Undibacterium parvum: one gene and its partner. The protein of the gene in region 1 interacts with the protein of each later gene in a pairwise test. Links are inferred from orthologs where the notes say so. Each region holds a gene or a part of one and is shown in the gene's direction. Other genes may lie near its edges.

What was found. The genes of interacting proteins can lie anywhere in the genome.
Region 2: the proteins of rlmB (region 1) and tsaE interact in binary tests that used the Escherichia coli proteins (3 or more experiments, as listed by UniProt). The link is inferred for Undibacterium parvum from one-to-one orthologs.

The regions. Positions count from the first base shown.
Region 1 is NZ_CP034464.1:97,397-105,558, reverse strand. The notes cover bases 2,778-5,531. They hold rlmB (23S rRNA (guanosine(2251)-2'-O)-methyltransferase RlmB), read left to right. Parts: upstream 2,778-3,661; coding sequence 3,662-4,402; downstream 4,403-5,531. Other genes in these bases: EJN92_RS00490 (UDP-2,3-diacylglucosamine diphosphatase), read right to left, coding at 5,425-5,531; cysE (serine O-acetyltransferase), read left to right, coding at 4,590-5,339; rnr (ribonuclease R), read left to right, coding at 2,778-3,596. In the rest of the region: EJN92_RS00520 (phosphoribosyltransferase), read left to right, coding at 1-483; more of rnr, read left to right, coding at 1,131-2,777; more of EJN92_RS00490, read right to left, coding at 5,532-6,243; EJN92_RS00485 (peptidylprolyl isomerase), read right to left, coding at 6,267-6,755; EJN92_RS00480 (peptidylprolyl isomerase), read right to left, coding at 6,861-7,454; EJN92_RS00475 (L,D-transpeptidase family protein), read right to left, coding at 7,545-8,162. UniProt on the Escherichia coli protein: Specifically methylates the ribose of guanosine 2251 in 23S rRNA.
Region 2 is NZ_CP034464.1:797,772-802,495, forward strand. What follows is about bases 1,008-3,758. They hold tsaE (tRNA (adenosine(37)-N6)-threonylcarbamoyltransferase complex ATPase subunit type 1 TsaE), read left to right. Parts: upstream 1,008-2,017; coding sequence 2,018-2,500; downstream 2,501-3,758. Other genes in these bases: EJN92_RS03475 (TonB-dependent receptor), read right to left, coding at 1,008-1,285; EJN92_RS03485 (N-acetylmuramoyl-L-alanine amidase), read left to right, coding at 2,464-3,758. Also shown: more of EJN92_RS03475, read right to left, coding at 1-1,007; more of EJN92_RS03485, read left to right, coding at 3,759-3,798; EJN92_RS03490 (hypothetical protein), read right to left, coding at 3,853-4,179; EJN92_RS03495 (VTT domain-containing protein), read right to left, coding at 4,204-4,724. UniProt on the Escherichia coli protein: Required for the formation of a threonylcarbamoyl group on adenosine at position 37 (t(6)A37) in tRNAs that read codons beginning with adenine.

The DNA.
Region 1 (8,162 bases):
CGCTCGGTGGAGCAACTCGCGTTAAAAGTACACGAGTCGGGCTGGAAGTTTGATCAGGTATTGTGTCTGGCTCGTGGCGGCTTGCGCCCAGGCGATATTTTTTCACGTATTTTTGATGTACCTTTGGCGATTTTGTCGACCAGTTCATATCGTGAAGAATCGGGCACATTACAGGGCGCGCTGGATATTGGTAAATATATTTCCATGACCAAAGGCAGTTTGCAGGGGCGGGTGTTGGTGGTTGATGATTTGGTCGATTCTGGAATTACCTTGGAAAAGGTGTTGCACCATCTACGAGAAAATTTTCCTTCCGTGACGGATGTGAAGTCGGCGGTAATCTGGTGCAAGGCTTGTTCGTCGATACGCCCAGATTACTATCTCGATTATCTGGAAAGTAATCCATGGATACATCAGCCTTTTGAAGAGTACGACAGTCTAAGGCCGCATCAACTCAGCGCCTGGTTGAAAAAAGGCGAGAGTTAATATTTGAAGAATGGAAGCAATTTATTTTGCTTCCATTTTTTTTTGAGGTTTCAATCTTAAGCCGGAGGAGGGGGGGGGCTATTTCGGAAATGAAAAAGCCCGTTGACGTATCAACGGGCTTTTAAAATTGCTGGTGCCCACGGAGGGACTCGAACCCCCACACCCGAAGGCACATGGACCTGAACCATGCGCGTCTACCAATTCCGCCACGTGGGCAGCGAAGGCAAAATTATATAGTATTGGCTGTGGCTGTGGCAATTAAATGAAGTGGTATTTTAATACTTGAGCGTGCGCGGAAGGCAAGCACTGTCTGAAAATGAAAAAGCCCGTTGACGTATCAACGGGCTTTCAAAACTGCTGGTGCCCACGGAGGGACTCGAACCCCCACACCCGAAGGCACATGGACCTGAACCATGCGCGTCTACCAATTCCGCCACGTGGGCAACGAAGACCATGATTATAGAGTATCTAAGGTTTATGTCAATGGCTTAGGTGGGATTTACTTATTTAATACTTGCCTGATACAGGGCAAAGGAAAATAATAAGTAGTGTAAAGTTAGGTAATTTGGGAGCTCTCCGGTAAACTAGGGGGAGTTGGTGCGAAGGTACTGATAAACGTTATTTACAACAGAAAAGACGCTAGCCTCTTGAATAAACATTCCTACCCCATCCCTAGCCGCGAGGAAATTCTCGGCATCCTGCGCACCACGAAAAGTCAGCAAAAAATTGATACGATCGCAGGCGCTTTAGGTGTCAAGCCTGAAGAGCTTGATGGCATGGTGAGGCGCCTCAATGCGATGGAGAGAGACGGCCAGCTCAAGTTGGATAAATTGGGAAATTACACGCTGGCGAACCACGAGAATTTTATTTCCGGTCGAGTGAGCAGTCATCGGGATGGTTATGGTTTTCTGACGCCGGATGACGGTAGTGAAGATCTGTATTTGCCCGAGCGCGAGATGCAGCGTGTCTTGCACGGCGATAGAGTCAGCGCGCGCGTGGTCGGCACCGATAGGCGCGGTCGCCTGGAAGGCGGAATCGTAGAAATTTTGGAGCGCGCCAACACCCACGTGATAGGGCGACTCTTGAATGAAAATGGTGCCTGGATAGTCGCACCCGAAGATAAACGTTTCAGTCAAGATATTTTAATTTCAGGTTCGCCTGGCAAAGCAAAATCAGGTCAGGTAGTGAGTGTGGCCTTGATTGAGCAGCCGACTAAATACGCGCAGGCCGTGGGTAAAATAGTTGAGATCCTGGGCGATGTCGACGATCCAGGCATGGAAATTGAAATTGCCGTCAGAAAGTTTGGCGTGCCGCACGAATTTTCTGAGCCGGCAAAAAAAGCTGCCAGCAAGCTACCTAGCGAGGTTAAACCTGGCGATCTGCTCGAAAGAGTTGATCTGCGCGATATTCCTATGGTCACGATAGATGGCGAAGATGCGCGTGATTTTGATGATGCGGTGTATTGCGAACCGGTAAAAATCGGTAGGGTGAAAGGCCATAGGTTGATCGTTGCGATTGCTGACGTCAGTCATTACGTCAAGCCTAACGACGCCTTGGATAGTGATGCTTTATTGCGCAGCACCTCGGTGTATTTTCCGCGTCGGGTTATTCCTATGCTGCCGGAAAAATTATCCAATGGCTTGTGCTCGCTCAATCCCGATGTCGATAGATTGACCTTGGTGTGCGACATGGTGATTACGGCACAGGGCGAAGTCACGGCGTATCAATTTTATCCAGCGGTTATCCACTCTGCAGCGCGTTTCACTTACACCGAAGTCGCCGCCATTTTGGGTAATACCAAAGGCCCAGAGGCGAACAAGCGCATGACTTTGGTGCCGCATCTCCTGCATTTGTACGATTGCTTTCAGTCCTTATTGAAGGCGCGTCATTTGCGCGGTGCGATTGATTTCGAAACGACAGAAACCTATATCGTTTGCAATGCGGTCGGCAAGATAGAGAAAATTCTGCCGCGCACCCGTAATGATGCGCACAAGCTGATCGAGGAATGCATGTTGGCGGCCAATGTCTGTGCTGCAGATTTATTGGCGCAACACAAGCACCCTGGTACTTACCGTATTCATGCTAGTCCAACCAAAGAAAAATTAACTCAGGTCAGAAATTTCCTGAAACAGGTTAGTTTGCATTTGGGCGGCGGTGATTCACCGACAGCTTCCGATTATGCTGAGCTAATGCAAAAAGTTAAGGGACGTCCGGACGCACCCTTATTGCAAACCATGTTGTTAAGGTCGATGCAGCAAGCCGTGTACAGCCCCGACAATATCGGCCATTTTGGCTTGTCTTACGATGCTTACGCCCACTTTACTAGCCCGATACGGCGTTACCCAGATTTACTGACGCATAGAGCCATCAAAGCGATCTTGCTCGGAAAAAAATACGAGCCCAAAGGCATAGATGCCAGTTTGCTCAACACCACGATTTCGAACGCGGCGCGCAAACAGCAAGTTGCGGATAAGGCTGCGGGTAAGAAAAAGCCAGAAAAAGATCTGACTATCTGGGATGCGCTTGGCACCCATTGTTCCGCCAATGAACGGCGGGCAGATGAGGCTTCGCGTGATGTCGAGGCCTGGTTGAAGTGTTACTTCATTAAAAATAAACTCGGTGAAGAATTTACCGGCACGATTTCGGCAGTGACACAGTTCGGTATTTTTGTGCAGCTCGATGATATTTATATCGAAGGCTTGGTACACATTACCGAACTAGGTGCGGATTACTTCCAGTTCGATGATGCAAGGCATGAGTTACGCGGCGAGCGTACTGGCAAGCGCTATCAGTTGACCGATAGAGTGCGGGTGCAGGTGAGTCGGGTTGATTTGGATGCGCGTAAGATCGATTTGTCTATCGTGCAAGCGCCATCGGCGCGCGCTGCAATGCCGGGCGATCGTATGGCGGGCGGCGCTCGTGCCAAGAGTCATATAGCCGAAGGCAGTAAGCAAGGATCGAAATCGGCTAAGGCGACAGGCAAATCCTCAGTAAAGCGGACTACGACCGAGCCTGTAGCGCTCGCTGCTCAGGGTTCTGGGCGCGCCAAACCAACTCCAGCACGCGCCGGGAATGCCTCTAGAAATACCAGATCGACTAAGAAAAAACGCTAGTAGTTGGACCCCGATAGTCCAAGGCTAGCGTTTGCAATGTGTGTTAAGAAGAGTGAGAAGTAAATATGAAAAGTAAAATGATTTTTGGTTTCCACGCAGTCACCTCGCGCATCCGTCACGAGGCTTCGACTGTGGAGGAAATTTATGTTGATAGCGGGCGTTCTGATCGACGTATGCAAGATCTAATTCATGCTGCAAAGTCGGCTGGAGTCAGGGTGATTCCTACCGATGATCAGCGTTTGTCAAATATAGTCGGCACTCGCCGTCATCAAGGCGTGGTGGCCAAGGCTGGTGAATTATCCTTGGCTCGCAATCTCGATGAATTATTAGATGCAATAGAAGGTCCGCCTTTGTTATTGATTTTGGATGGGATTACTGATCCGCATAATCTGGGCGCTTGTTTGCGGGTCGCTGATGGTGTTGGTGCTCATGCGGTGATTGCACCTAAAGACCGTGCTGTTGGCCTCAATGCGACAGCTGCCAAGGTTGCCAGTGGCGCGGCTGAAACAGTGCCCTACATCACGGTAACCAATCTGGCGCGCACTCTGCGTGAATTAAAAGAGCGCGACATCATGCTGGTCGGCACTTCTGATGACGTAGAAAAAGACATTTACGATGTCGATTTTACTGGCGGTATCGCCATCGTGATGGGCTCAGAAGGCGAGGGCATGCGCCGCTTGACCAGAGAAACCTGTGATGTGCTGGTGCAGATTCCTATGTTCGGCACGGTCGAGAGTCTTAACGTCTCGGTGGCTTCTGGGGTTTGTCTGTATGAGGCGCGTAGGCAGCGCTTAGCGCGCGGCTAGTTTTTGGCCTGAATAAAAAAAGGGAAAGCTTGGCTTTCCCTTTTTTTTGATCTTGCTCAAGCTTTAAAAGCGCACCTGCTCAGCAAAATTTTTCTGCGCAGGCTAAGATAGCCAAGTTGCGCTCTTTTCTTCCCTCTTTTTTTGCTCTCGTTTTTCTCCTTTACTCTCTTTTACTTTTATTCATTCCATGTTTACTCACTTACGTGAAGATATTGCCAGTATTATCCAACGCGATCCTGCCGCCCGCACTGCCTGGGAGGTGATTACCTGCTACCCTGGCTTTCAAGCCATCGTGATGCATGGTTGGGCCAAATGGTGTTGGTTGCGTGGCTGGAAGTGGCTGGGGCGTTTCATCTCTTATCTGGCGCGCATACTGACAGGTATAGAGATACACCCCGGTGCGACTATTGGCCGCCGGGTGTTTATCGATCATGGCTTTGGGGTGGTGGTGGGCGAGACCGCCGAAGTAGGGGACGATTGCACGATTTACCAGGGCGTTACTTTGGGCGGAACTTCGCTTTCTGCCGGCGCGAAGCGGCATCCTACTTTGGGGGCCGGTGTCATCGTAGGTGCTGGTGCCAAGGTGCTGGGTGGTTTTACGATAGGCGCTGGTGCCAAGATAGGCTCAAACTCGGTGGTGGTAAAGCCGGTGCCGGCAGGTGCCACGGCGGTGGGTAATCCCGCGCATGTGATACAAAAAGATGTGCAGCTACAGGCCGAGGCGAAAGCCGCTCAAATTTTTAGTGCGTATGGGGTGACCGGCAATGGCGATGATCCTATCTCTAAGGCGCTGCATAAACTGATAGATCAGGCCGTTTCGCAGCAAGCGCAAATCGATAAATTGACCGCAGCAGTCTGTGCTGCCGGGATCGCCTGTGAAAAACAGTTGGAAGCCGATAAGCTAGACCCACAGCAGATTAACTGCCTGGTGGATTAAGCCGCAAGCTCATTTAGCAATATACTCCCCCAAAAACTGATTAGTATCTAGTCAATCGCGCATATACTATATGGGCGTCTGAAAATTACTCGGGGGGAGTATCTTTTATTCCTGTAAATAAGAGATCGTCGCTGCCATCCACAAGGTGCGCTAGAAAATGACCGTCTTGGTCGATTGCTAGCCAGCCGCCGCGCAGATTTTGCGCTGTGGCGTCACACTCCCAATCGGGCAAGACATAACGCAGGCCTTCGCTGTGCTGATGCCGCGCCGGTCTATGCGTATGGCCATGAATCATGATCGCTACCTGCTGCTGCTTAAACAGCGCGCTAATCGCATCTGGATGCGCATCCATGATCTCGGCGCTCTTCGACTTTTGTTCGCTCTTGCTGTTGATGCGCATGCCTTCAATGATGGCTTTTCTTTGCGCCAAGGGTTGCTGCAAAAATGTCTCTTGCCACTGGCTTTGCCTCACCATTTTCCGGAATTGCATATAGCCCACATCGTCGGTACACAAGGCATCGCCATGCGTGATGCCAATGGTGTGGCCAGCCAAATGAATCAGGCTTGGGTCTGGTAATAGCTGACAGCCAGTGGCGTCAGCAAACGCATTACCGACTAAAAAATCACGATTGCCAGCGATCCAAAAAATCGCGGTTCCGGCATCGCTGAGATCGCGTAAAGCTTGAATGATCATCTGATGATAGGGCGCATCCATATCATCATCGCCGGCCCAATATTCAAATAAATCCCCCAGCAAATACAGACGCTCGGCCAGTGGCGCTTGCTGTTTTAGGAAATTAAGAAAATAGTTGGTGGTGCGTGGCAGCGCGGGATCGAGATGGATGTCGGAAGCAAACAGCGCAAGCAATTTTGCTGGCGCCTGCGGGGCGGTGGTGGTCTTCACTGTAGTTCAGCTGCGCAAAAAAATCAGACTATCGTCGCAGTTTCTATCACGATATTCTCGACCGGGACATCTTGAAACATGCCGGTACGGGTGGTTTTCGCGCCCTTAATTTTGTCTACCACTTCAGTGCCAGCAGTGACTTTGCCAAACACGCAGTAGCCCCAACCATCTTGACCTGGGTAATCAAGGAAGCTGTTGTCGGTCATATTAATAAAAAATTGCGCTGAAGCCGAATGTGGGTCGCTGGTGCGTGCCATGGCGACTGAATACAGGGTGTTTTTTAAACCGTTGTTGGCTTCATTGGGTATCGGTGCATTGTGGGCTTTCTGTTTCATGCCAGGCTCAAAACCGCCGCCTTGTATCATGAAGCCATCAATGACGCGATGGAAAATCGTGCCATTGTAATGACCCGAGTCTACGTAAGAAATGAAATTAGCAACGGTCTGCGGTGCTTTCTCTGCATCGAGTTCTATCGTGATATTGCCCATGCTCGTGGATAAAATGACGGCCATGATGATCCTTGCGTGAAGTTTAGTTGGCTAATAGTTAAAGCTGCATAATATTGCGGAATATTGCGAACGATTACGTACGATTACTTACGATCGCGCACGAATAAATTACTTAATGACTTTGATCGACTCTATCGTGACGGTTTCCAGAGGCACGTTCGGCATCATGCCGCTGTTGCCGTTGGTGCGCACCACCTTGATTTTCTCGACTACGTCCATGCCTTTGATGACTTTACCAAATGGCGTGTAACCAGCGGTTGCGTTCAGCGCTTGTGCGCGGCTAGACTTGATCATTTCACCGCGTCTGGAGTATTCCACCGGGTCGCCTTCGGGCAGAATTTGATGATTCAAAAAGTCATTATCGTTGACGTTAATGAAGAATTGCGCGGTCGCAGAATTTGGATCATTGGTACGCGCCATCGCTATCGTACCTGGCTCATTTTTTAAGTCGTGATCCAAGGCATAGCGCGCTTCCAGTGCGATTGGTTTGCCAGTCGATTTTTCCTGCATTTTTTTATCAAAGCCACCGCCCTGTATCATGAAATTATCGATGACACGGTGGAAGATAGTATTGCTGTAATGTCCTGCCTTGACGTAACGCAGAAAGTTTTCTACCGTCTTCGGTGCGCGCTCTGGGTACAGCTCAAGTACGATTTCGCCCATAGAAGTTTTGATCGCCACATTGGTCAAAGCCTCGCTCATGGCGAGCTGAGTATTCAAAGCTAAAATTGAAGCTGCAAACAGTTTAGTAAAGCGACGACGTTTGAAAGAAAACATAATTGACCTCATTAATTAAACCAGAGCTTCATAAATAATGCGCCATTTAGACGCTTCCTTGATCCAGTATTGGCGTTTGCGAAAACTGGTTTTAGTCTTGCCGATTAGCGTGTCTTGAGTAAAGGTACTGACAATAATTTCTTCTTTTGCCGGATAGCGAAACTGGGTAACATCGCGCAATTTTATCGAAATTTCGCGGGCACCATCCCAAGCTTGTTGTTGCTTGGGGAACCATGTGTTGAGATTTTCGCCTTGCAGGTTTTTGAAGTTACGCGAGTAGTTAGCCAGCAAACGATTCGCACTCAAACTTTCAAGGTCGATACGCCAATCTTCGAGCAGTTTGCTGGCAATTTGCTTGTCTGCATTCCACTTAGTCCGGTTGACGAATTCTACCTGTTCACTAATGATGACCGGGGTTTTACCTATGTCGATGCTAGCCGCCACTTTCAGAAAATCCGGGTTGGTTAGTACGACACAACCATCCGAGGCCAATGGGGCACGGCTAAAATTATCGGATGGTACGCCATGCAACCAAATTCCTGAACCGCTGCGACCATTGAGTTTATCCCATTCATTAGGATAGTTAAGCGGCAGCGCACCAGGCCCGTAAAAATCGGGCAGTTTGGCACCAGC
Region 2 (4,724 bases), 700 kb from region 1 along the record:
CCCAACCGACCGTCAAGGCAGGATCATTTAATGCGCCGCCTGTAGGATTTCTCAGTTGCAGGTTATTTTCAAGATAGTATTCATCACGTTTTGCGTGCGAATAATTCATGTCCGCAAACAAGGACCAGTTATCGAACTTAAACTTATTGCCCCAACCGACAGTGCGGATCTCATCCTCACGTTTGTTGTACTGACCACGCACCAGCGGGTAAGCACCGCTGGCAGTGCCGCCCAACAGAGTGCCATTGGCGATCGTCACCGCATCGTATTTAAAACCTTGTGGATTATTGCTACCGTTGTAACCACCCAAATTCGCTTCGAATTGATTATTGGTATCTTCTTGTTTAAATTTGGAAGCAAACACATCCAGCGTGCTGCGCCATACTTTAGAGGGACGGTATTCAAGCACACCGACAAAGCCGGTACGCTTCAGAGTACCGCTTTTGGCCAGAGATTTAACACCGGCAGTGATGAAAGTTCCAGCGGGCACACCGGAGACTGAACTCTGGCTGAATGGCTCATAAGTACCTGTTTCGTTATCCAAAATAGGAGAAGACAGATCGGCAATACCAAGTGCCAAACCAATAGTACGATCGGCAAATTGATCGATGTAGCTAACACTAAAGCGGTGCCCGGTGTCTTTAGTATCGGCAATCGATCCCAAAGAATTTTTCTCGCCACGGACATTAATTGAAACCGTACGTCCAGGAAAATCCAAAGGACGTACCACTTGCATATCGATGGTTCCTGACAGACCCTGCCCAACCAAACCCGCATCTGGAGTCTTATACACGGTAACACCGCTGAGCAACTCAGACGGATACTGATCAAATTCTACACTGCGATTATCACCAGTACTAACTTGCTCGCGACCGTTCAATAATGTGGTTGCAAAATCAGGCGACAAACCACGCACGCTGATCACCTGGGCACGACCACCAACACGCTGCGCAGCCAAACCAGGCAAACGAGCGATAGACTCAGCGATACTTGTATCTGGCAACTTACCGATATCTTCGGCAGAAACCGCTTCAACGATAGAGTTGGAATTTTTCTTTACCGAGATAGCTGCCTCAATACCGCGACGAATACCGGTCACAACCACAACATTTTCTACTGCTCCAGCATCATTTTTGACGGCTTCGGCTTGCTGCGCGAATGCAGTACCGGTGGCTGTTGACAGCAAGACCGCGCATCCGGCAGCGATCGGTGTCATCCGCAAAACTAGAGCATTCAAACCAGATAAGCGCTTCTGCTGCGCCTGCTTATTTTCTAAATGTTTCATTCATCTCTCCAATTTATTTTTATATAAATGCTTATACCAGGGATAGTGCGCGACCTTGGCAACTTACCCAACGCCATCAGAACTTAATTCATTTCACTGAACTTAGAATTAAATATCTAAACCAGAGTTTGTACTAAAACTAAATTTAGTGTCAATCAATAAGAGCTAAAAAAATCACATTAATTAGCAATTTTATCGAAACATACACTATACATGTCTCACAAAAGCCACGATTTCACTCAAAACGCTATGTAGTCAAACTACACAACATTAAAAATAATATCAAAGTATAACCAGATTTTTCAAAGCGCTTGCATTATCAATTGGCGAAAAATCCAAAGCGCTTTAATTTTTTCACGAAAATTTGTAGTGCGTCTCGCAACGTACTCAATTGAATGCTTTAGCTAAGCGCCACTACTTAAGCATAAGCTCAAACACCGGGAAATATTTCACTTACTTGCCGTCACAAGCGAGTCACAAGCGAGTCACAAACTAATCTCAAGCAGAGCTACCGCTGTATTTGCCAACCACGTGAGTTTAAAAAACTCAGAATTGCCCACACAAAATTCATCCATCTACAGGCAATCCCCAAAAAAAAATTAACCATCAAAATGCGGGTTTAGACTTGATCTATTTGATGGGTGCAGCAAACCTTGGCAAGCGAAATTAGGATATATAAATCCAGACATTCGCCTTACAATATCGCCAGATCTAGGTAAAAAAAGGAATGCAGTGTCTTACAAAACGATATTGGCCGACGAAGCCGCCACCCAAGCATTAGGAAAAAGTTTAGCGCCTTGCTTACTGCCGGGACTGAGCATCCATCTACATGGAGACTTGGGAGCGGGCAAAACCGCTTTGACGCGCGCCATCTTACATGCGGCGGGTCATCAAGGGCACGTCAAGAGTCCAACCTATACACTAGTCGAACCCTATCAGATCAGCATCAAACAACGGGCCGTGACGCTACTTCATTTTGATCTCTATCGCATGCTCAGCCCGGAAGAATTTTTGGAAGCGGGATTTCGCGAAGAGTTCAACGATAACAATATTTGCATCGTCGAGTGGTCGGAAAAGGCCGCAGGCATACTCCCGCCGCCCGATCTACATATTTTTTTAAGCATCGCAGGCCATGGACGTAAGGTAGAATTGCAAGCCTTGTCCGACAAAGGTAATGAATGTCTAGCACTACTGCGCTTCGCACCCAATCTGTAACTGCAAAAACACGTCGCACGCTGCTGAAAGCGACGAGTACTTTACTCATTTCAGTACTAGTTCCATCACTGGCCAGAGCGGCACAAATACTGGCGGTGCGGGTCTGGCCGGCCAGTGATTACACCCGCGTCACGCTAGAGAACGATAGCGAACTCAAGACCAGCCATTTCACGGTAAAAGATCCGGAACGATTGGTGGTTGACATAGAAGGCCTGGAACTAAACCCCACCTTAAAACAACTGGTGGCGAAAATTCAAGCGAACGACCCGTATATCAAGCAAGTACGGGTCGGGCAAAATCGTCCGAATGTGGTCAGGTTGGTATTTGACTTAAAAGAAGAAGTTAGCCCTCAAGTATTTAGCTTGCAACCTGTCGGTAGCTATAAGCATAGACTGGTATTCGATCTGTACCCGGCTAATCCACCCGACCCGATTGCCGCCCTGATAGAAAAAGGCGACTGGCACAAAATTACTGAGAAAGAATTCCCCTTAGCTAAAGTCGATCCAAAAATTGCCTCGCTACCAGAAATACAGCCCCAGGCCTCTGCCCCAGATGCAGATAAGAGTCACTCCAAAGCACCGGCTTTAATACGCATGATCACGATTGCAATTGACCCTGGCCACGGCGGTGAAGACCCTGGCGCCTTAGGGCATGGTGGCAGTCGCGAAAAAGACGTGGTACTCGCAATCGCCAAGCGATTAAAAGAAAAAATTGAGCAGCAGCCAAATATGCGGGTGATGCTAACGCGCGACGCCGATTATTTTGTGCCGCTTAATATCCGAGTGCAAAAAGCCAGGAATGTACAAGCTGATCTGTTTATGTCAATACACGCTGACGCCTTTGTAGAATCCAGTGCGCGTGGCTCTTCGGTCTTCGTCTTATCCGACAAGGGTGCCAGCTCAACCGCAGCGCGTTGGCTGGCGAATAAAGAAAATGCGGCCGACTTGATCGGCGGCGTAAATCTAAAGAGCCACGACAAGCAACTCGCTAGTGTCTTACTCGATTTATCCACCACGGCACAGATCAACGACAGCCTCAAGCTGGGCAAAGTGGTCTTGAGTGAAATTGGCGGCATCAATCGCCTGCACAAAGGATCAGTTGAGCAGGCTGGGTTTGCGGTATTAAAAGCGCCGGATATCCCCAGTATTTTGATAGAAACCGCCTTCATCTCCAACCCTGAAGAAGAGGCTAGGTTAACTGACGAGAGTTATCAGGACAAGATGGCCGATGCCATCGTCAAGGGTATTAAAAAATATTTTTCCAAAAATCCACCACTGGCAAAAAACAAGCTGACCTAGAGACTCAGCGCAAGGCTAAGGTGTCAGAGCTAGACCTTAGTCGATGCCAAGCTATTAGACTTGCGCATCCGAGTCGCAAGCGGTGTCGGCAGCAACCCAACGCGCCACCAAAAACCGAAACGGCCTTTGGGCAACCCTGGGCAAGAAGCGCAGATAGTTGGATGGCTCTAGCAACATGCCACACCGATACTGCCGTTTAGCCGCCGACCATACCAGCGCCTGGCAAGCGCCGCGAAATTGCCACAAAAACACCCTGGCAACCGGGCAAGGTTCGGAGGCACAACAAACACCACAAGCGTTACAAGCCTGACCAGGCTGAGGCTTGGTCGCAGCTTCTGGCTGCAACCAAATCAAACGGCGCTCAGGCTTCAGGCTTGGCACATGGCACCTGTTTTTTGCTTAGAATTAACTACGGCTCTTAGTCATGCTTTTAGTGAGTTTCCAGAGTGCCCCCAAAACCACAGGAATGACCGCAGCACCAACCCCCACCAAAACAATCACATTAAGATGATCACGCACAAATGGGATATTCCCAAAGAAATAACCACTGAGTACCAGAGAGAGCACCCATAACAGAGCACCGGCCACGTTATAAAACTGAAAGGTCCTGTGCGTCATATCGGAAAAGCCCGCGACAAACGGTGCAAAGGTACGCACCAAAGGCACGAAACGCGCCAGCACCACGGTCTTACCACCATGTTTTTCATAAAATTCATGGGTTTTTTTCAAGGCGTTTTTATCTATCCACTTATGATCTTTTTCCATGATTTTATGGCCGATCAAACTACCTATCCAGTAATTGATCGAATTCCCAGAAACAGACGCAATAATCAGCAAGATGATCACCAACCAGGGATTCATGGCACCAGTCGCACTAAAAGTGCCGGCAATGAATAACAGCGAATCTCCTGGTAAAAATGGGAAGA